Linked DNA regions of Prochlorococcus marinus XMU1402. The protein of the gene in region 2 interacts with the protein of the main gene of each other region in a pairwise test. Links are inferred from orthologs where the notes say so. Each region holds a gene or a part of one and is shown on either strand. Other genes may lie near its edges. The genes, in order: gyrB and gyrA.

The links.
Region 1: the proteins of gyrA (region 2) and gyrB interact in binary tests that used the Escherichia coli proteins (3 or more experiments, as listed by UniProt). The link is inferred for Prochlorococcus marinus XMU1402 from one-to-one orthologs.

What each region holds. Positions count from the first base shown.
Region 1 is NZ_JAAORD010000002.1:527,194-537,628, forward strand. Bases 7,443-10,412 are described here. They hold gyrB (DNA topoisomerase (ATP-hydrolyzing) subunit B), read right to left. Parts: upstream 9,927-10,412; coding sequence 7,959-9,926; downstream 7,443-7,958. Other genes in these bases: HA141_RS09175 (FluC/FEX family fluoride channel), read right to left, coding at 7,443-7,629; HA141_RS09180 (hypothetical protein), read right to left, coding at 7,633-7,962; miaA (tRNA (adenosine(37)-N6)-dimethylallyltransferase MiaA), read left to right, coding at 10,077-10,412. Also shown: HA141_RS09140 (DedA family protein), read right to left, coding at 1-526; ahcY (adenosylhomocysteinase), read right to left, coding at 529-1,947; tRNA (adenosine(37)-N6)-threonylcarbamoyltransferase complex ATPase subunit type 1 TsaE, read left to right, coding at 1,999-2,436; HA141_RS09155 (carbohydrate kinase family protein), read right to left, coding at 2,394-3,392; HA141_RS09160 (alpha/beta fold hydrolase), read left to right, coding at 3,482-4,396; HA141_RS09165 (RpoD/SigA family RNA polymerase sigma factor), read right to left, coding at 4,381-5,382; mgtE (magnesium transporter), read right to left, coding at 5,492-6,889; more of HA141_RS09175, read right to left, coding at 7,264-7,442; more of miaA, read left to right, coding at 10,413-10,435. UniProt on the Escherichia coli protein: DNA gyrase negatively supercoils closed circular double-stranded DNA in an ATP-dependent manner to maintain chromosomes in an underwound state.
Region 2 is NZ_JAAORD010000001.1:993,599-1,004,190, reverse strand. Bases 3,066-6,192 are described here. They hold gyrA (DNA gyrase subunit A), read right to left. Parts: upstream 5,865-6,192; coding sequence 3,267-5,864; downstream 3,066-3,266. Other genes in these bases: HA141_RS05800 (GuaB3 family IMP dehydrogenase-related protein), read left to right, coding at 6,044-6,192; crtL (lycopene beta cyclase), read right to left, coding at 3,066-3,242. In the rest of the region: HA141_RS05820 (2-isopropylmalate synthase), read right to left, coding at 1-218; HA141_RS05815 (glycoside hydrolase family 57 protein), read left to right, coding at 442-2,025; more of crtL, read right to left, coding at 2,031-3,065; more of HA141_RS05800, read left to right, coding at 6,193-7,207; trxA (thioredoxin), read left to right, coding at 7,438-7,761; imidazole glycerol phosphate synthase subunit HisH, read left to right, coding at 7,773-8,390; 16S rRNA (guanine(966)-N(2))-methyltransferase RsmD, read left to right, coding at 8,404-9,003; petG (cytochrome b6-f complex subunit V), read right to left, coding at 8,980-9,099; HA141_RS09770 (cytochrome c), read left to right, coding at 9,155-9,541; HA141_RS05770 (RNA methyltransferase), read left to right, coding at 9,538-10,290; bchI (magnesium chelatase ATPase subunit I), read left to right, coding at 10,408-10,592. UniProt on the Escherichia coli protein: A type II topoisomerase that negatively supercoils closed circular double-stranded (ds) DNA in an ATP-dependent manner to maintain chromosomes in an underwound state.

The DNA.
Region 1 (10,435 bases), on a different replicon or contig from region 2:
ATAAATAACCTGCATAAGTTAGAAGTACTACCCATATCAAGCTCCCAAATGTAGTCCAAATCAAAAATTTTCTTAATGGCATAAGTTCTATGCCAGCGGGAACTGAAATAAGAGTTCTTATGCCTGGTACTAAACGCCCCCAAAAAACTAAAGAAACCCCGTATTTATCAAACCATCTTTTACTTTTAATTAAATCATTAGAAGAAATACCCAGATATTTTCCTTGTTTATCTAAAAAATTTGAAAGTCTTTTTTCATTTACTAATCTACCTAAGTAATACCAAGGCAATGACCCTAAAATAGTACCAAGTAATCCACAAAAAACTAAAATATAAAAATTTAATTTTTGTTGATAAACGAAAAAACCTCCCAAAGGCATAATAATTTCCGAAGGTATTGGGGGTATTATGTTTTCTAAAAACATAGCCAAACAAATAGTGAGGTATGCAATTATTGAATTCTTTTCAACAGCCAAGCTAATGTAGTCGGGGATTGAAGTAAGAAAATTTACAAAAATTAGGCTCAAACTTAATATCTATAAAGCTCTGGTTTATAAGGTCCATCTACAGAAACATTAATATAATCAGCTTGTTCTTTGGTTAATTTTGTTAATTTTGCACCAATTTTATCAAGATGTAATCTAGCTACCATTTCATCTAAGTGTTTTGGTAAAACATAAACCTCTTTAGAATATTCTTCGGATTTATTGAAAAGTTCAATTTGAGCTAAGACTTGATTAGTAAAAGAATTACTCATAACAAAACTTGGATGTCCAGTGGCACAACCTAAGTTGACTAATCTACCTTCAGCTAAAAGGATTATTTTATTGCCACTCGGTAAAGTTATGTGATCAACCTGTGGCTTAATATTCTCCCATGGATAATCTTTCAATGAAGCCACATCAATTTCATTATCGAAATGGCCAATATTACAAACTATGGCCTCATCTTTCATCTTGACAAGATTCTCGTTTTTTATTACCTGATAGTTCCCAGTTGCCGTAACAAATATATCTATATCCTCCACAACATCGTCCAATGTAACGACGCTAAAACCTTCCATTGCCGCTTGAAGAGCACAAATTGGATCAACTTCAGCAACTTTTACAATTGCACCAAGTCCTCTTAAAGACTGGGCTGAGCCTTTACCTACGTCACCAAAACCCATTACTAAAGCAACTTTCCCAGCAATCATCACGTCAGTAGCACGCTTTATGCTATCAACTAAAGATTCTCGGCAGCCATATAGATTATCAAATTTGCTCTTAGTTACTGAATCATTAACGTTAATAGCAGGAAAAGGTAGAGCATTTTGCTTTTGCAGTTGATAAAGTCTTGCAACTCCAGTTGTAGTTTCTTCAGTGACGCCAATAATATTACTCTTAATTCTAGAATAAAAGTTACTATCATTTTCCAACTTGTATTTTATAGATTTGAATAAAGCAATTTCTTCTTCATTACCAGGATTATTTAAAACAGATAAGTCTTTTTCTGCTTTAATACCAAGTATCAATAATCCAGTTGCGTCTCCCCCATCATCAAGAATCATATTCGGAGAGTCGGAGCCCCAATCAAGAATGTAGTGAGTATACTGCCAATATTCATCGAGAGTCTCACCTTTTTTTGCATATACAGAAATTCCTTGATCTGCGATAGCTGCAGCAGCATGATCTTGAGTTGAAAAAATATTGCATGAAGCCCATTTCACTTCTGCGCCAAGATCAACAAGAGTTTCTATTAATACTGCTGTCTGAATAGTCATATGAAGGCTTCCAGCTATTTTTGCACCTTTTAGTGGTTTTTCAGATTTATATTTATCTCTTAGCGCCATTAATCCTGGCATTTCTGTTTCGGCAATTTTAATTTCTTTGCGACCAAAATCTGATAAAGAGATATCAGCAATTACGTAATCAGGTGTAGAGGTCTTAAGTGAATTTGCGATAACCATATCTTGTAAATACTTTTTCTACTAAACTATAAATGATTTTTGAGTAATTTTGTGTTTGTTGAGAATTTAGAAGAAACTTTAAATTTAGGAAAAAAAATTTCACACAAATTAAATCCCCAATCGATTGTTTTATTACAGGGTCCTATTGGAGCTGGAAAAACTTCATTTGTTCAAGGGATTGCTAAAGGCCTATCAATCTCTGAGGAAATTACAAGCCCTACATTTGCTTTATCGCATCACTATAACTCAGGAAAAATTCCACTAATTCACCTTGATTTATACAGATTAGAAAATGTTTCTTCAGCAAGAGAAGTTTTTTTTTCAGAAGAAGAAGAGGCAATGCAAAAACAGGCAATTTTAGTAATTGAATGGCCAGAATTAATAGAACCAGTTATTGATAATTTCTGGAAAGTAGAAATTAGTTACGCAAAAAATTATGGAAGAAACTACGAAATAAGAGATCCAAAAAATTTATTAACCTTCTCATAATCGGGCTGTTGCTCAATGGCGCCTTCACCAAGACAAGTCAATAATCCACAAACACCTGCGAACTTAATGCAATCTTCAACCTCTAGTTTATTTGAAGGGTAGCCAGAAGAAATTAATTTTGAAATTAAGCCAGCTAGAAAAGCATCGCCTGCCCCAGTTGTATCAACAATTTTTTGTGAAGTTGGGTTTTCGGTAATTCCCTGGAATCTATTGATGTACCATGAAACGGGGTTTTTCCCATCAGTTATTATTACATCTGGCCTATTAGACAATTGTTGAGAAATTAGCAAGGGATTTTCATCCTCAAAGAACAAAGTTGCTTCCTCCTTAGCAAGTTTTAAAACATTTGCATGATTTAAAAAGTTCTTGATTAAATTAACTCTAGCCGCTTTACTAATTTCTGATGAAAAACTTGAATGATCCCAAAAGACCTCTCTCCAATTCAAATCAATAACTACTTTGACTCCCAATTTTTTAGCCTGTTCAAGAAGAAAAAAAATAGTCTCAGCTGATCTTGGAGATGATAATAAGATCGTTCCTGTAACCAAATATTTTGTTTCCAGAAAAGATTTATCCAAATTTAAAATTTCTTTTTCGATTAATTTCTTACTTAGAACTTCATCTGCAAAGCATGAATGAGGACTTTGCTCAAAGCCTGAAAAAAAACGATCTCCAAATTGATCTCTATCTACATTAACCACGCGAGTAGCTGAATCATTATCTAATTGCAAGAAATCTAAATTAACGTCTAATTCATTAAATTGAGTAATAAATTTTTTTCCATAATCATCATTACCCAAACTTCCTATAAATGTTGAATCTATTTTTAATTTTCTTAATGCACAAGCAACATTCGCCGGAGCACCTCCCAAAAAATCTGTAAATCCCTGATTTGATTTATTTCTAATTCTGTCTATTAAAGCCTCTCCTATGCATATGACCTTTTCCCTTTTCATAAAATTAGCGCTTTTTCTTAACTTAGAATAATTTATTAAAAACGAATAATTTTTTTTTGAATTAAAGTTTAATTAAAAGAATATTATTTGTGTCTTTAAATAAATCTGAAACTTGGAAATGGGAAAATTGGGAAATTTCATGGTCTCTATCAAAAGAATCTACTTCTGAAAAAGATATTAAAATTTTATTAGTTCATGGATTTGGGGCATCAAAAAACCACTGGAGACATAATCAAGATTTTCTTGGTAAATTTTCTAACTGCTACGCAATTGACTTATTAGGATTTGGAAAAAGCAGTCAGCCAAGTGCTTTATTAAATTACGAACCTTATAAAGCAAGCTCAATTAAATATTCATTTGATTTATGGGGTAATCAGATATCAACATTTTGTGAAGAGGTAATAAAATCTCCTGTTTACTTAGTAGGAAACTCAATTGGTGGTGTTATTGCATTGAAAGCTGCTGAAATTCTCAAAGATAAATGTAAGGGAGTCATTTTGATTGATTGTGCACAAAGAACTATGGATGATAAACGTTTAAAAAAAAGCAATATCTTAATGAATCTACTGAGACCCGTTCTTAAAACGATAGTCAGACAAAGAGTAATTAGTAATACACTTTTTACAAGAGCTGCTAATCCAAAAGTTATAAAGAAAATACTTGAACAAGCTTACCCTTCAGGAAAAAATATCGATGATGAATTAATTGAAATACTATATCAACCGACTAAGAGGTCAAACTCTAAAGAAGCATTTCGTGGCTTTATTAACTTATTTGATGACTATCTTGCTACAGACCTGTTCGATAAGATTCACAAACCAATCCAATTGATCTGGGGAGAAAAAGATCCCTGGGAATCTTTAAGTGAAGCAAAAAAATGGAAGAAAGAATTTAGGAATATTAAAAGATTAGACATTATTGAAGGTGCTGGACATTGTCCTCATGATGAAGAACCTGAAAAGACAAATAAATTAATATTAGATTTCCTTCAAGAGACAAAATAAGCTTCCACGTTATCACTAAGCCTTCTCAAACCTCGTAGTCCATCTCTTTCTAGATTTCTTACACGATCTCTGCTTATCCCCAATACCCTTCCTATACCTGTAAGAGACATTGGCTCATCACCATCCATACCATATCTCATCCTTAAAACTCTACATTGCAGATCAGGTAATTGATGTAAAAGAGAATGAAGATCACCTCTCATACAATCCATTTCTATTTGTTCATCGGGTAAATCCTCACCACCTGCTAATAAATCTAGTAGAACAGTATCCTCACCATCACCAACTTTTGTTTCTAGACTTACTGGCTGTCCAGCTTTGCACATTAAATCTTTAACGTCTTCTTCAGGAAGCTCTACGTATTTCGCAAGTTCACTAACTGTTGGAGTTCTAGACATTTCTTGACTCAACTCCCTTTGACCTTTTTTCAACTTATTTAGCATTTCAGTTATATGAATTGGAAGTCTTATTGCCCTACTTTTTTCAGCGATTGCTCTAGTGATACCTTGCCTAATCCACCAGTATGCATATGTTGAAAACTTATAACCTCTGGCTGGATCAAATTTTTCAACTCCTCTTACCAATCCAATAGTTCCCTCTTGTATTAAATCTAATAACTCCATATTTCTTTTAGTATATTTTTTTGCAACACTTACGACCAGCCTTAGATTTGCGGCAACCATTCTTTCTTTAGCTCTCTGTCCAGCTCTTAATCTTTTTTTGATGATGGAAGTAGACATATTTAGTTTGATTGACAATTCTTCAATACTTGGCTTATCTCCTGTTAATTCAATAATTTCCAATTCTGCCCTTTCGACTTGCATATATTCTTGGACCTGCCTACCAAGAGTGATTTCTTGCTCGTGAGATAGTAAAGGAACTCTACCTATATCTCTCAAATAAGATCTAACAAGATCGACATCGTTACTAGCTTTTAGACTTGATATTGTCGCTAATTTATTCTCACTTAATGTTTCAGAAGACATGAAAGCTAAATGTTGTTTTGTAAACAATACCATTAAGAAATGTAAAGTTAAACAAAAAAATCCACAATTTTACAAAAATGAGAATTTATACCTAGTTGATTAGGGTTAATTAAGAGTTTAACAACCATTTTGCAGTACTTAGATAAATAAATACACCTGCAATATCAGTAACAGTTGTTATGAACGGAGAGGACATTAGGGCTGGATCTAATTTCATCTTGTCAAAAAGTAAAGGGAGAATAGCGCCGGTTGTAGCAGCTAAAGTCGTTATTGATATTAAGCTTATCCCTACCGCAGAAGCTATTAAGGGACCTTCTCCTTGCCACCAAGCGAAAGGGAATACCACTAACATCATCAATATCCCCAAAAGAGCTCCTGTTATTGCCTCTTTAACCACTGCCTTAATGGCTCCAAGAGACTTCAATTTTTGAGTACTTAAACCTCTAATGACAACAGTTGAACTTTGAGCACCAACATTTCCTCCAGTTCCTATAAGTAGAGGGATAAATGCAGCTAATAAAACTATTTCTTTCAATATTTGATCATTCATAGCAATAACTTTTGTTGTCAAACCATTTGCAAAAACCAAAATTAATAACCATAAAATTCTTCGACGAGCTATCGTAAACAATCCACTTTGAAAATAATCATCTTCATCACCAGGTTGAACCGCTCCTGCTGCATAAATATCTCTTGTTGCTTCTTGCTCAATAACATCAATTAAATCATCTACAGTTACAATTCCAACAAGTCTTTTTTCTTTATCAACAACTGGTAAAGCTAAAAAATCATATCTTTGAATTGCTCTTGCGACCTCTTCTTGATTCGTATTAGTAGAAATATTAACCACATCTCTGGTCATAACATCTCCAATTGGCTTAGAGGGTTCAGCAGTGACAAGATCTCTCAAAGAAAGAATACCCGTTAAATGCCTTTCTTTATCCGTAACATATAAGCTATAAATTGTTTCTGTAAATGGAGCTCTTTTTCTGACTAAAGCAAGGGCCTCTGCCGCTGTTTGCATTTCTTTAAGGTCTATGAATTCAGTTGTCATTAACCTTCCAGCAGTTTCAGGCTCATACCCAAGTAATTCAGCTGTTACTTTCCTTTCGCCGGGACTTAAAGCGGACAAAAATTTTCGTACAACTTTTGCAGGTAATTCATCAAAGAGTTGAACCCTATCATCAGGGGACATTTTCTCAACTATTTCTAAAACTTCTCCTGAACGAAGTCTATCTAATAAAGTTTGTTGAACTATTGGATCTAAATATTCATAAACCTCAATTGCCTCATTTTTCTTTAACAAACGAAATGCTAAAGCCTGCAATATTAATGGAAGACTTCCAATAGCATCTGCGATATCTACAGGTTGAGATGGTTCTAGAAGTAACTTTGCCTCATCATAATTTCCTGCGACGAGCAAATCTTCAAGTTGAATAGTAATATTTTCTCGAGTACTTAAATCTGAAGATAAAGATGTAACCGTTTCATGATTATTTTCATTCATAAATATAATTCCCTTTCAAAGTGACATCACTATTATATGAAATCTAATTAATTTTTCTACTGATCCAGAACCCGAAATACATCGTGAATAGATTTATGAAAATGATCAAATTTAAAAAAATTATAAATTTAAGCCAATCTCCTTGATTAAGAATTGGGTACAAAAAATATATAAATCCACTAAACGATGTGAAGCAAGAAAAAAAACCACTTAATAAAATTTTTTCGCTTGTGTAACTTAATTTTTTACTGATAATACAACCAACGAAAAATGATCCAATTATTGAAATAATAAAGTTATTTTCTACAAATAATCTTAAAAAAGTTGCTAGATAACAAGCAATTAGAATATAAAAAAAATTTTTTATTTTCACTTTAAAATAATTTAATCAAATAAAAACCTAAATAAAAAAACATAAAAGAAAAAAATATTACTTCAATATAGTGAAAAAATAATTTGAAGAATTTCCTTTTTTTAAATAAATTAAATAGTTGCTTTATGAAGGAAGAAAATGTACTAAGACACCCTAAAAAACCTGTATACAATAAAAATAATATTTCATTATCAATAAAATTTAGGGCTACTAAAATTCCCAAAAAAAATGAAGCAACAAAGTTGACGATAGTATTACTCTGAATAGCAAAACCTATATTTATCTTAAAATTATTTTTTATAAATATTCTTAGTATTAATCCAAAAGTGCTGCCAATTAAAATAATAGCTATTGAATAAACATCCAAAATTTACATTTTTATCCAGCCTTTTAAAATCTTATTAGGATTGTCTAGAAATTTATTAGAAGCCAATTCAACCCTAACCCAAGTTTCGCTTTCGCTGACTTTCCAATTTCGCAAAATTGACAAAGTTGTACCTATATCAAGAACTAATAATTCATTAGCATGAATTTCAGGAGAAGAATAGAGAAAGGTATTGGAACTCAATATTATTTCATTTGTATTATGAGAAAACTTATTTTGGCTTAAACTTTTTTGAATTCCACCAGCCGGTAACGTAATCGGCGCAATTAATGCAAAAATAATTAAGCAAAAATTCTTCAGAAGATTATTAATCATATATCTAAAGTTGCCAAATCTAGGTTACTACTATGAGTTTCAATAAATTCTCTTCTTGGTGCAACTTTATCTCCCATTAATATATTAAATATTCTGTCAGCTTCAAGTGCGTCTTCAATTTCAACCCTTTTCATCATCCTAGTTTGAGGATTCATAGTTGTATCCCATAATTGTTTTGGCATCATCTCTCCTAATCCCTTAAATCTTTGGATATTATAATTTGCATTTTCTCCAAAATCTGCAATTATGTCTTTCAATTGATTCTCGTTATAGCAATATTTATGATTCTTACCTCTTTCAACTTTATAAAGGGGAGGACAAGCAATGTATATAAAACCATTTTCAACAAGTTCTCTTTGATACCTATAAAAAAATGTTAATAATAAAGTTCTTATATGCGCACCGTCAACATCAGCATCCGTCATAATTACAACTCTGTGATATCTCAAAGAGTTAACATCAAATTCCTCTCCTTTAATTCCTAATCCAAGAGCTGTTATTAGTGACTGAATTTCTGTATTTTTATATATTTTAGTATCATCAGTTTTTTCGATATTAAGAATTTTACCCCTTAGAGGCAAAATAGCCTGAAAATTTCTATCTCTTCCTTGCTTGGCGGAACCTCCCGCAGAATCTCCCTCAACAATATAAATTTCTGATTCTGAAGGATCTCTAGAGCTGCAATCTGCTAATTTACCAGGCAAAGTTGAACTTTCAAGAACACTTTTTCTTCTGACCAATTCCCTAGCCCTTCTTGCAGCTTCTGCTGCATTAAATGATTGAATTGCCTTTTCAAGGATCAAATCTAAAATTCCAGGATTGAATTCCATATATTTTGTAAGAGCTTCTCCAATTAGAGAATCAACAATTCCTCTTACTTCAGTATTCCCCAATTTTGTTTTCGTTTGTCCTTCAAATTCAGGATCAGGAACTTTAACTGATAAAACTACAGTCAATCCCTCTCTAATATTTTCGCCAGCCAAATTTTTTTCAATATCTTTTCTTTTACCTCTTTTTTTTGCAAGATTATTGAATGTTCTTGTCAAAACTGTTTTTAATCCTTCAATATGAGTACCCCCATCAATAGTTCTAATATTATTGGCAAAGCCTAAAATATTATCTGAATAAACATCTGAACACCATTGCAAAGCTGCTTCTACATAAACATTTTCTTTCTGTGAGTCAACATAAATTATCTCAGGATGAATAGAATCCTTTTCTTTATTCATGTATTGAACATATTCTTTAATACCTCCTTGATATAAATAAATTTCTTCTTTGAAAGAACCATCAGACAATTGATTACGCTCATCTCTAAAAACAATTTTTACGCCCCCATTTAGATAAGCTAGTTCTCTTAACCTAGATGAAAGAAGATTATATTCAAATTCGATGCCTCCAGAAAAAATTGTTTTATCGGGTTTAAAACAAATAGTGGTTCCTTTTTTAAAAGGCTTTATGGACTGCTTTTTAGATTGCAATTCGCCCTGAGATAAACCTTTTTCAAAGCGTTGATTAAACTCACTACCATCCCTAAAGACAGTTACATTAACCCATTCACTTAAAGCATTAACTACAGATATTCCTACTCCATGCAAACCACCAGAAACTTTATAACCGCCACTCCCAAATTTTCCTCCTGCATGAAGAACAGTCAGTACAGTTTCCAAAGCACTTTTTCCCGTCCTTGGATGAACATCTGTTGGGATGCCTCGTCCATTATCTGAAATTAAAGCTGATCCATCTGCGCGAAGCACTATTTCTATATGATCACAGTGTCCTGCAAGTGCTTCATCAACTGAATTATCAACGACTTCATATACAAGATGATGTAAGCCTCTAGGACCTGTAGAACCTATATACATCCCAGGACGTTTACGAACCGGTTCTAATCCTTCTAAAACCTGAATCTGATCTGCACCATAATCATCTGAGATTTTATTAGATCTTTTGTCCTCGCTCATTTAATATAAAAAAAATTAAATTTTTAAAAATTGTTATTTTTAAAAGGTCTTTCATTAAATTTACCACTGCAATAAGAGAAAGGCTCGAAGTCTATGAAAATTTTAATCTCTTTCATTAAATAATTAGTAGATTTTTCTTCAGAACCTAATATGTCTTCTTATCCACCATGTGTAATTGTTTTAATTGGACCCACAGCAAGTGGTAAAACAGAATTAGCTATAGAAATTGCTGATTACTTTAAAACTCGTATACATAATATAGATTCTAGACAAATTTATAAGTCTATGGATATTGGGACAGCAAAGCCATCTGAGATTCAACAAAAACAAATAAAACATTTTCTAATAGATATTGAAGAACCTATCCATCCAATAAATGTAAAACAATTTCAAGAAATTGCTGAAAAATCAATCAAAAGTGAAATCCAAAAAAATCATTTACCTTTTCTTGTTGGAGGAAGTGGTTTATATATGAACTCAATAACAAAAGGGTTTTTTGTACCAGATGT
Region 2 (10,592 bases):
CCATTTTCTTTCCCGACTGAATTAGCAATTTTATTAACAGCTTTAAAATCTCCTGGACTTGCAAAAGGGAATCCAGCTTCAATAACATCTACTCCTAATCTTGCTAATTGATGGGCAATAGCAAGTTTTTCTTCGAGATTTAAACTGGCACCAGGAGATTGCTCTCCATCTCGAAGAGTTGTATCAAATATCAAAATTCTTCCAGGATCTTTTGACATCAGAAGGATGAACTAAACTTATATTAAGCTAATTAAAAAAAATTGACTAGCTTTAGTTCAATAATAATTTGCTGAAACTTTATAACTTAAATAAAATTGGTTAAAATTCTGAAAAAAAAAATAAAATACTTAAATTTTTAAAGTATTCTTTTATGATCAAAGCTTCCTTTTTTAAAGGTTATTTTGGTTTTTTATAGAATTTCAGGCATAAATTATAAAAAGTATGAATGGGCGTTACCCCCAAAAAAATGTTCTAGGTCAGTTAGCGATAGTTTTACATGCTCATTTACCTTATGTCAGGAAAAATGAAAAAAACTCTTTAGAAGAGGATTGGTTATTTCAGGCGATTCTCGAATGTTATATACCACTACTTCAATCAATAGAATCTTCCAAAAATGAAAACCCTGAAAATACAAAACTTACTATTAGTTTGTCTCCAACATTATTATCACTTCTAAATAATAAAAAAATTCAAGAGACTTTCCCAAGCTGGATTAAAACAAGGAACGATTTCCTAAACGAACTGCCACTAGAAGAAAAAAATGCATCTGCTTTTTTATTCAAAAACCTTAATGATAAATTCTCATACTGGCAAAATTGTTCTGGAAATTTAATTGAGAAGTTCAGGGTTTTAAATAACTCTGGAAATTTGGATATTCTTACTTGTGCTGCTACTCATGGATATCTTCCAATTTTAAGGGAGAACCCTGAAACTGTAATAGGACAAATCAATACAGCCATTAGGAACCATGAAAATATTTTTAAAACAAAGCCCTTAGGTATTTGGTTACCTGAATGCGCATATTATGAGGGTTTAGATGAACTGCTATTTAATTCTGGAATTAGATATACAATCTTAGACGGACACGGGATTTTAAACTCCGCACCAAGGCCTAGGTATGGTGTATATGCTCCAATATGTTCGAAAAAAGGAGTGGCATTTTTCGGGAGAGATAGTGAGTCAACCTTGCCCGTTTGGTCTGCTAAGGATGGGTTCCCTGGCGACAAAGTATATAGGGAATTTCATAAAGATTTGGGGTGGGAATTACCTGTCTTAAAGCTCCAAAAGAAGGGCATTTCAACAAAAAGACCTTTGGGTTTAAAGTTTCATAAGATTACAGATGAAAACATTTCTTTAGGGGAAAAAGAGTTTTACCTTGAAAATGAAGCCAAAAATAAGGCGGCAGAACATGCTGATGCCTATCTTCTAGCGAGATCCAAACAATTAGAGAAATTGACTTTATCCTCCTCCTTTAAGCCTTTATTGGTAGCTCCATTTGATGCAGAGTTATTTGGTCATTGGTGGTATGAGGGACCTTTTTTTATTGAAAATATACTAAAGAACTCTAGTAAATATTCAATTAAGCTTACAAATTTAAAAGAATTCTTAATGCAAAAACCGAATCTTCAGATTTGTGATCCATCGCCATCAAGCTGGGGGCAAGGTGGTTACCATAATTACTGGATTAATGATGCAAATGCATGGATCGTTCCAGAAATCACAAAGGCAGGCTCAACATTTGTAGATTTGTGCCTGGGAAATTTTAATAATGATTTATCTCAAAGACTCTTCAATCAAGCTGCGAGAGAACTACTTCTTTCTCAGTCTTCAGATTGGAGTTTTATTCTAAGAGCTGGAACCACAACTGAGCTCGCAAAAGAGAGAATAGAAAGGCACTTATTCAGGTTCTGGAAATTGGTTGAAATGATTAGAAATCATTCCAATATTAATTTAAAATTTCTTGAAGATATTGAGGAAGAGGATAAAGTTTTCCAAAAAATTAATATTGATGATTGGCGAAAATAAATATACTAATTTAACTTGAGCATTCCTAATTTTACTTTTAGAGGGGAATTTATAAACATCTTACTCATTACGTAAATTAGTTTTGGAAGTGGAAGTGTATTAGTAAGAAAACCTACCCATTCATTGGTTGATAATCTAAAGAAATTTGAGAAAAAGCTTCTTAATCTACTTTCGTCAAAACTCATCAATCTTCTTAGGCCGTATTGGTAAAGTTTATGCCTTTGTGTTAACTCATAAGGCCATAGGATTTCCCAGCCTTTTGTTGCGAGTTCCAGAGAGCTTAGATTAGGTTCTTTTAAAAAGATTGCTAATTTTTGTGCAAGGAGTGGAGCCCTTCTTAATAAAGATCCAACCATGTATCCTGACGCAGGATGAACCATACTTGCAGATCCTCCAAAACCAAGAACAAATTGTTTTTTAAATGGGAGGGGTAAATTCATAGGGAAAAGGCAATTCTCTTCATGAAAAATTTCACTTACCTCGACACCTTTACTATTAAGTCTTTTATAAAGTCTTTTTTTAAGATTTTCTTGAGATAATGCTGGATAACTAGCCAATGAAGTTTCTTCAACAAAAAAAGTCTCGTTGCCAAGGTCCATTGCATAAAGAAAGGAAGGGGATGATAACTTTTCTTCATTGTTTAAATGATTTGGACGAAAATCCATTAGAACAAATTGTTCTTTATTAACAGGTGGTGATGTAAATTTACCTACAATTCCGTAAGCAGCTTGTTGAGCAATTTCATTTTGAACTGGTCTTTTTACAAAGTTACTTTTATGACCACTTGCGTCAATAACTAATCTCGCCTTTATTTTGAGGCCTGAAAAACAAATTACCTCAGATAGTTTATTTTTTTCTTTAATGTCTTTTGCTGTTTCATTCAACCATTCAATCCCTTTACATTTTTTTAAAAGCTCATTTTGAAAGGCTTCTTGATTTATTAAACCATAATCATAGTTGTGTTTTGTCGGAGTATCCCCTTTTTTATTTTCCCCATCCCCAAAAAAACTAACTGTTTCACACCACCGATGAGATAACAAAGACTCTAATCCTAATTCTTCTAATTCAGATGCCCAGATACCATAGGTATTCTCCCATTTTTCATTTGGAGATTTTGTTGATATTCCCTTAATATTAAGATCCTGCTTGGCTAATTCTGAAGCTAAACATAATGCTGCAGGACCTGAACCTAAAATTAAAATATCAAGTATTTCCATATTATTTAGCTAACCATAAGGCCTTTAATTTTGTTCAACTGAGCTAGGTTGGTCTTTTCCCTCTATTTGTTCATGGGGTACCAATACCACTTCAGATAAATGATCACCGTCGTCTAATCTTTGTAATTTTACTCCTGTAGCTGCCCTAGATTGCTGAGAGATTTTATCTGCGTTTGTTCTTACTATTACTCCTTTTTCGGTCACAAGTAGTAATTCTTCTCCCTCGCCAAGGACCTTTAAACAAACAAGCTGATCATCTTTAATTCTAAATTTTATTGCTCTCAAACCCATGCCTGCTCTTTTTTGTAATCTAAACTGAGCTACAGGTACTCTCTTCCCTAGTCCAAATGAACTGGCTATTAATACCCATGGACCATCTGAGAAGTTTCCCTCAACATTATCATCAAGATCTTCTGTGAGATCATCAATTTTAGCCAATTGATCAACCAAGTTAGATGTTAAAACATCCATAGAAACTAGATTGTCTCCTTCTCTCAAGTTCATTGATTTAACCCCTCTTGCTGTCCTGCCAAGTGGCCTTAATTCATTAAAATCTAATCTGAAATGAATCGCCATTCCTGTTCTTGATCCAATCAAAACACTATCGCCTTCTTTTGATAATCTAACCCAAGTCAAAGCGTCCCCATCCTCGAGATTTATAGCTATTAATCCATTTGATCTGATTTTTGAGAAAGCAGAAAGTGAAGTTCTTTTTATAAATCCAGCCTTCGTTAGCATCAATAGATAACAATCGTTATCAAAAGAATCTACTGCGACAAGTGAAGTTATCTTTTCTTCTCTTGGTATTGGTAGAAGTTGAACAGATGGTGTACCTTTGGCGGTTCTGCTACTCATGGGAACTCTATATGCTGGAAGAGCATAAGATACTCCTCTATCACTAAAAAGCAAAAGAGTATCATGATCGTTACAGCTTATAAATAATTTCACTTCATCATCTTCTTGTTTCTTTGTTCCAGCTTTACCTCTTGACCCACGACTTGTAGATTCGAATTCATTAACAGGCATTCTTTTTAAATAACCTGCTTCAGTTAATAAAACTACTGATCTGTCATTAGCGATAAGATCAATATCATCTAGACCACCGCCTAAATCGAGTATTTCTGTTTTTCTTGGAGAGGAAAATCTCTCATCGATTTTATTAAGTTCTTCAAGAATAATTTCAAAAATTCTCTCTTTACTATTCAATATTTGCTGATATTCGTTAATTTTTCTGGTTAATTCATCATGTTCCCCTTTAATTTTATCTGCTTCTAGGGCTGTTAATCTTCTTAATTGCATTTGTAAGATTGCTTCTGCCTGTGTGGAAGATAACTCATGATCAGTTTGTAATTTTTCTCTTGCTGAAACTGTATCTTTTGCTGATCTTATTAGATTGATAATTTCATCCATAACCTCCAATGCTAACAAAAGACCTTTTACGATGTGATCTCTTTCTTCCGCCTTTTTTAATAAAAATCCCGTTCTTCGCCTTATTGTTTCCACTCTGAAGTCTAAAAAAACATCTAACATTTTTCTTAGTGAAAGTGTTGTAGGCTCTCCTTTCACTAAAGCTAGAATATTTGCACTAAAGTTATTTTGAAGAGGGGTTAACTTGAACAAATTATTTAGAACTACTTGTGGATAGGCATCTCTTTTTAGTTCAATAACAATTCTCATTCCATCTCGATCACTTTCATCTCTAATATCAGAAATACCTTCTAATTTTTTTTCGTTAACCAAGTCTGCAATTCTTTCGATCAATGCAGCTTTATTAGTTTGAAACGGAAGCTCTGTAATTATTACTGCATCTTTCTCTGCCCTACCAGTGGATTTAATTTGCTCAATATTTGCTACACCTCTCATAGTTATTGAACCCCTCCCTGTCTTGAAAGTTTCTCTTATCCCATCTTTGCCTAATATTTGACCACCAGTGGGAAAATCAGGACCCTTAATTATTTCAAAAAGTTCTCTATCTTCAATTGATGGATTTTTAATTATTGATTTAAGACCATTAATTAATTCTCCTAAGTTATGAGGTGGAATATTAGTTGCCATTCCTACTGCTATTCCCGATGATCCATTTAGAAGTAGTTGAGGGATTCTGGCCGGTAAAACTGTTGGCTCCTGTTGAGAACCGTCAAAATTATCGGCGAAATCAACAGTTTCAGATTCAATATCCTCTAGCAAACTTTCATCTGTAAGAGACTTTAAACGAGATTCTGTATATCTCATTGCTGCTGGCGGGTCGTTATCTACAGAACCAAAGTTTCCATGACCATCTATTAGTGGCATCCTCATAGAGAAATCCTGAGCCATCCTGACTAGAGCATCATAAACTGCTGTATCTCCATGCGGATGGTATTTACCAAGTACTTCTCCAACAACTCTTGCACATTTTCTGTATGGTCTACCGCTAGTCAAACCAAGTTCATACATTGCATAAAGAATTCTTCTATGAACAGGTTTTAATCCATCTCTGGCATCTGGAAGAGCACGACCAACGATGACGCTCATTGCATACTCTAAATAAGAGCGAGACATCTCATTTCTTAAGTCAGTCTGAATAATTCGATCATTATCTTCACTTAATCCTGAGTTATCGGAATCTAAAATATCAGACATATAAAAATCCTTTCTTTAATGATAATCGCTGATTGTCATAATGAATAAAAAAAAAGATTTATTTAATTCCCAAATACTCACATTTACACACAAATCAAAATAAAACCTGTTGTTTTTGAATAAACCTTGGCTTATTACCCCTTTAGTTGTTAATTTATTCAAAATAAGAGAAAATTACCGTGAATATTGAACTTGGTTTAAATAAAAAAGTCAGGCGTGCTTATGGCATCGATGAAATAGCTTTAGTCCCGGGTAATAGAACACTTGATTACGATTTAACTGATCCTTCTTGGTCAATAGGTGATTTCAAAAGAGAAGTTCCGATCGTTGCTAGTGCCATGGATAGTGTTGTCGATGTCAATACAGCTGTAGAGCTCACAAAATTAGGTTCCCTAGGGGTTATAAATATGGAGGGCATACAAACACGATATGAAAACTCTGATGAAATATTAAACCAAATAGCATCAGTCGGGAAGAATGATTTTGTTCCATTAATGCAGAAAATATACAGTGAACCGGTCAAGCAGGAATTGATTGTACAAAGAATAAATGAGGTGAAAGAAAGAGGAGGTATAGCAGCTTTTAGTGGAACTCCTCAAGCTGCCATTAAATTTAAAGAAACACTTAATAATTCCAAAATAGATTTATTTTTTCTTCAAGGAACAGTTGTTTCGACTGAACATCTTGGTATGGATGGTAAGGAAACTTTAAATATTAAAGATCTCTGTCAATCTATGAATGTCCCAGTTGTAGCTGGTAATTGTGTCACTTACGAAGTTGCAAAACTTCTCATGGATGCTGGAGTTGCAGGATTGATGGTTGGAATAGGACCTGGAGCGGCATGTACATCAAGAGGAGTATTGGGAATTGGAATCCCTCAAGCAACTGCAATTGCTGATTGTAGTGCGGCAAGAAATGATTACTTTAAAGAAAGTGGTCATTATATTCCTATTATTGGTGATGGAGGAATTGTTACTGGTGGAGATATCTGTAAATGTTTGGCATGTGGAGCAGATGCTGTAATGATTGGATCTCCAATAGCTAAATCCTCAAACGCTCCAGGTAAAGGATTTCACTGGGGCATGGCTACTCCAAGTCCAATATTGCCAAGGGGCACAAGAATTGAAGTTGGTTCTACCGGATCCTTAGAAAGAATTATTAAAGGTCCTGCCTTACTTGATGATGGGACACATAACTTATTAGGAGCCATAAGAACCTCAATGAGTACTCTTGGGGCAAAAAATATTAAAGAAATGCAAGAAGTTGAAATAGTTATCGCACCATCACTTCTTACAGAAGGTAAGGTTTATCAAAAAGCTCAGCAGCTCGGGATGGGTAAGTAGTTCACTTAGAGCAAAATTATAAATCCTTAGTGAATTAAGTATTAATTTGAAAAATTTTCTAATTAGGAGTTATTATGAAATAATGGGGGAAACCCCATACTCCTCACACACTAAATCGCCCGATTAATCGGGCTTTTTTAGATATTTTGTTACTTATATTATTTAATCTGTAATGAAATCATCACTTAAAAGAATTGCCTGCTAAATTTTCAAAAAGGAATACTTAAATTATGTCATCAGCTCCAGCCGTAACTGATTCTTCATTTGACAAGGATGTACTGCAAAGTGATCTACCAGTATTGGTTGATTTTTGGGCACCATGGTGCGGTCCATGTAGGATGGTCGCTCCGGTTGTAGAAGAAATCTCAAAAGACTTTGAAGGGAAAATTAAAGTTTTTAAATTAAATACAGATGAAAATCCAAATGTAGCCAGTCAATACGGAATAAGAAGTATTCCTACATTAATGATCTTTAAAGGAGGTCAAAAGGTTGATACCGTTGTTGGGGCTGTGCCAAAAGCAACTCTTTCGAGCACTTTAACTAAGCATTTATAAATTTAAAAGCTTTGCATAAAATTGGACTAATAGACTATGGAATGGGTAATATTCATTCTGTAACTAAATCTCTAGAAAGTCTTGGAGAAGAAATTATATTAATTAAAAACTTTAATGATTCTAAGCTTTGTAAGGCGATAATACTTCCCGGAGTTGGAGCATTTGATCCAGCGATGAATAATCTGATAAATACTGATTTGGTTACTGATCTGAAAAATTGGATTAAAAGTGGGAAATCCTTTTTTGGTATATGTTTAGGTCTCCAACTCCTTTTTGAATCTAGTGATGAAGGAAAAGTTGAAGGGCTGGGAATTTTAAAAGGAAAAATACAAAAAATACCAAATATTAGTAACCAAAGAATCCCACACATGGGTTGGTGCCAACTTTTACCTACCAAGAAAAATACTTTATTTGGGTTTGAAGAATTAAATAATTGGGTCTATTTTGTACATTCCTATCATGCAATCCCAGATAACTTAAATATTATTGCAGCTCAGGTTGATTATGGCTCTGAAAAATTAACTGCAATGATTGAAAATGAAAATTTATTGGCCTGTCAATTTCATCCGGAAAAATCTGGGAAAACCGGAGAAAAACTTTTGAGAAGATGGCTGAGTAATATTCAATAACAGATTCTTAGGGATGAAAACTAACTTAAGATTAATAGGCGGTAAAAAACTACAAAGTCCAAATAATTCTTATACTAGACCTACAACTTTGAGAGTGAGAGAGGCCATATTTAATATATTGAACAAAAGAGTTGAAAATAGTAACTGGTTAGATTTATTTAGTGGAACAGGTGCTATATCTTGTGAAGCTTATAATCACGGGGCAAGAAAAATCATTGCAATTGAAAAAAACAAAATCAACTCAAAAATTTGTTTAGAAAATTTACTCTCGTTGGAGAATATAGGGAATAGGAAAAATGATATCGAAGTTATTTGTAAAGACGTTTTGAAATGGACAAAACCTGATTATGAGAGAAACTTATCAACTAGAAATATGGATTTAAATAAATTAAAATTCGATTTTGTTTATCTAGATCCTCCATACGATGTGGATTTCCATGAATTAGTTTTAAATCAATTATTTAATTGTAATCTTTTAAAAAAAGATTCAACAGTTATTTGTGAACATTCTCAAAATCTATTTATTAAAAAAAGTACTTTGTGGGAAACTATAGATGTAAGAAATTATGGGCAGTCAAGATTAACATTTTTAATCAATGTCCAACATCCCTGAACCTCTTCTGTATTGATTCCATGCACTTACGAATAATCCAAGAAGAGTTATTGGAACTAAACCTAAAACAATTCCACATAGAAGAGGCTCGATCATTTTTTTGCCTTTTTTAAATTTATTACTCACAATTGTTACATAGAGACTATTTTTTGTGTCAACATCTTCATCAACTGCAGCAGAAAGGGACTTTAAAAGAGAGTTCTTAAAAATATTTTTTGTTTTATTTGGAGTTTTATTAATTTGTTTAGCAATATTTTTCGTAAATCATCATGAAAATAACAAGTATATTATTGAAACTCTTGAGTTTAATGGCTCTGCTGAGGAGGGAGATGCTCTTTTTAAGATAAATTGTGTTGGATGTCATGGAATTACAGCAAGAGGATTAGTGGGCCCAGACTTACACTCAATAACTCAACGTTTGAATGATAAAGAGATAATTAAACAAGTTACTGGAGGCCTGACTCCTCCTATGCCAAGTTTTGAAATTGATCCTGTAAATATGTCAAATTTATTAAAATATCTTCATAGTCTTGAATGATTTTGGGAAAAAATTTTTCTAATTTAAAGGTAATTTTAGTTGAACCAAATGGCCCTTTAAATGTAGGTAGCGTTGCTAGATTATGCAGTAATTTTGAAGTTGATGAATTAAGAATTGTTTCTCCTAAATGCGACATATTTTCTTTAGAAGCAAAAAAAATGGCTCTTAAAGGTCAAAAATTTATTAAACATTGTAAGGTTTTTGATGATCTTCAAAAAGCAATTTTTGATTGTGATTTGGTTCTAGCATCTTGTGGAAGGATTGATGTAAATAAAGATTCATTTTTTGTATCTTCTGATGATATTTTTGATTGGACTTTATCCTTTAAGAAGATTAATACTTTAGCAATAATATTTGGAAGAGAAGATAGAGGTTTAACTAACAGTGAGTTGCTTCTAGCAAATAAAACTTTTAATATTCCAACTTCTCAGAAAAATCCATCATTAAATCTTTCTCACGCTGTTTCAATAGTTCTGTATGAATTAAATAAGTCTTCTAAAAAGAATTTAAATAATGAATTAAAAGTTTTTAACTTAGCATCATCGAATGAAGTACATGATACATTTGTGGAATTAGAGGAAATGCTTTTGCGAGTTGGATATCTCTTAGAACATACCTCCAAGGCAAAAATTAGTAAATTTAAGAATTTTATTTTGAGGGCAAATACATCAATGCATGAAATAAATGTTTTACGAGGAATTGTCCATCAAATAAACTGGTTTTTGAACAATTCAAAAAAAAATAAGTAAGTAAAAATTTGATTAGTTATTATTCACTTCTTGTTTTAATTTGATAGGGATATTTACTAAAAACATTTTCTGAAGTAGCATCTATTGATTATTTGAATATTTAAGAAAACTAAAACTGTGCCTACAACAAAGAAAAGAAGAGTTTTTCCTTTTACAGCAGTAATTGGTCAAGAAGAAATGAAATTGGCTCTCTTGTTAAATGTTATTGATCCAAGAATTGGAGGAGTGATGATAATGGGTGATAGAGGGACTGGAAAGTCCACTACTATTAGAGCCTTAGCTGATTTGTTGCCTGAAATCGA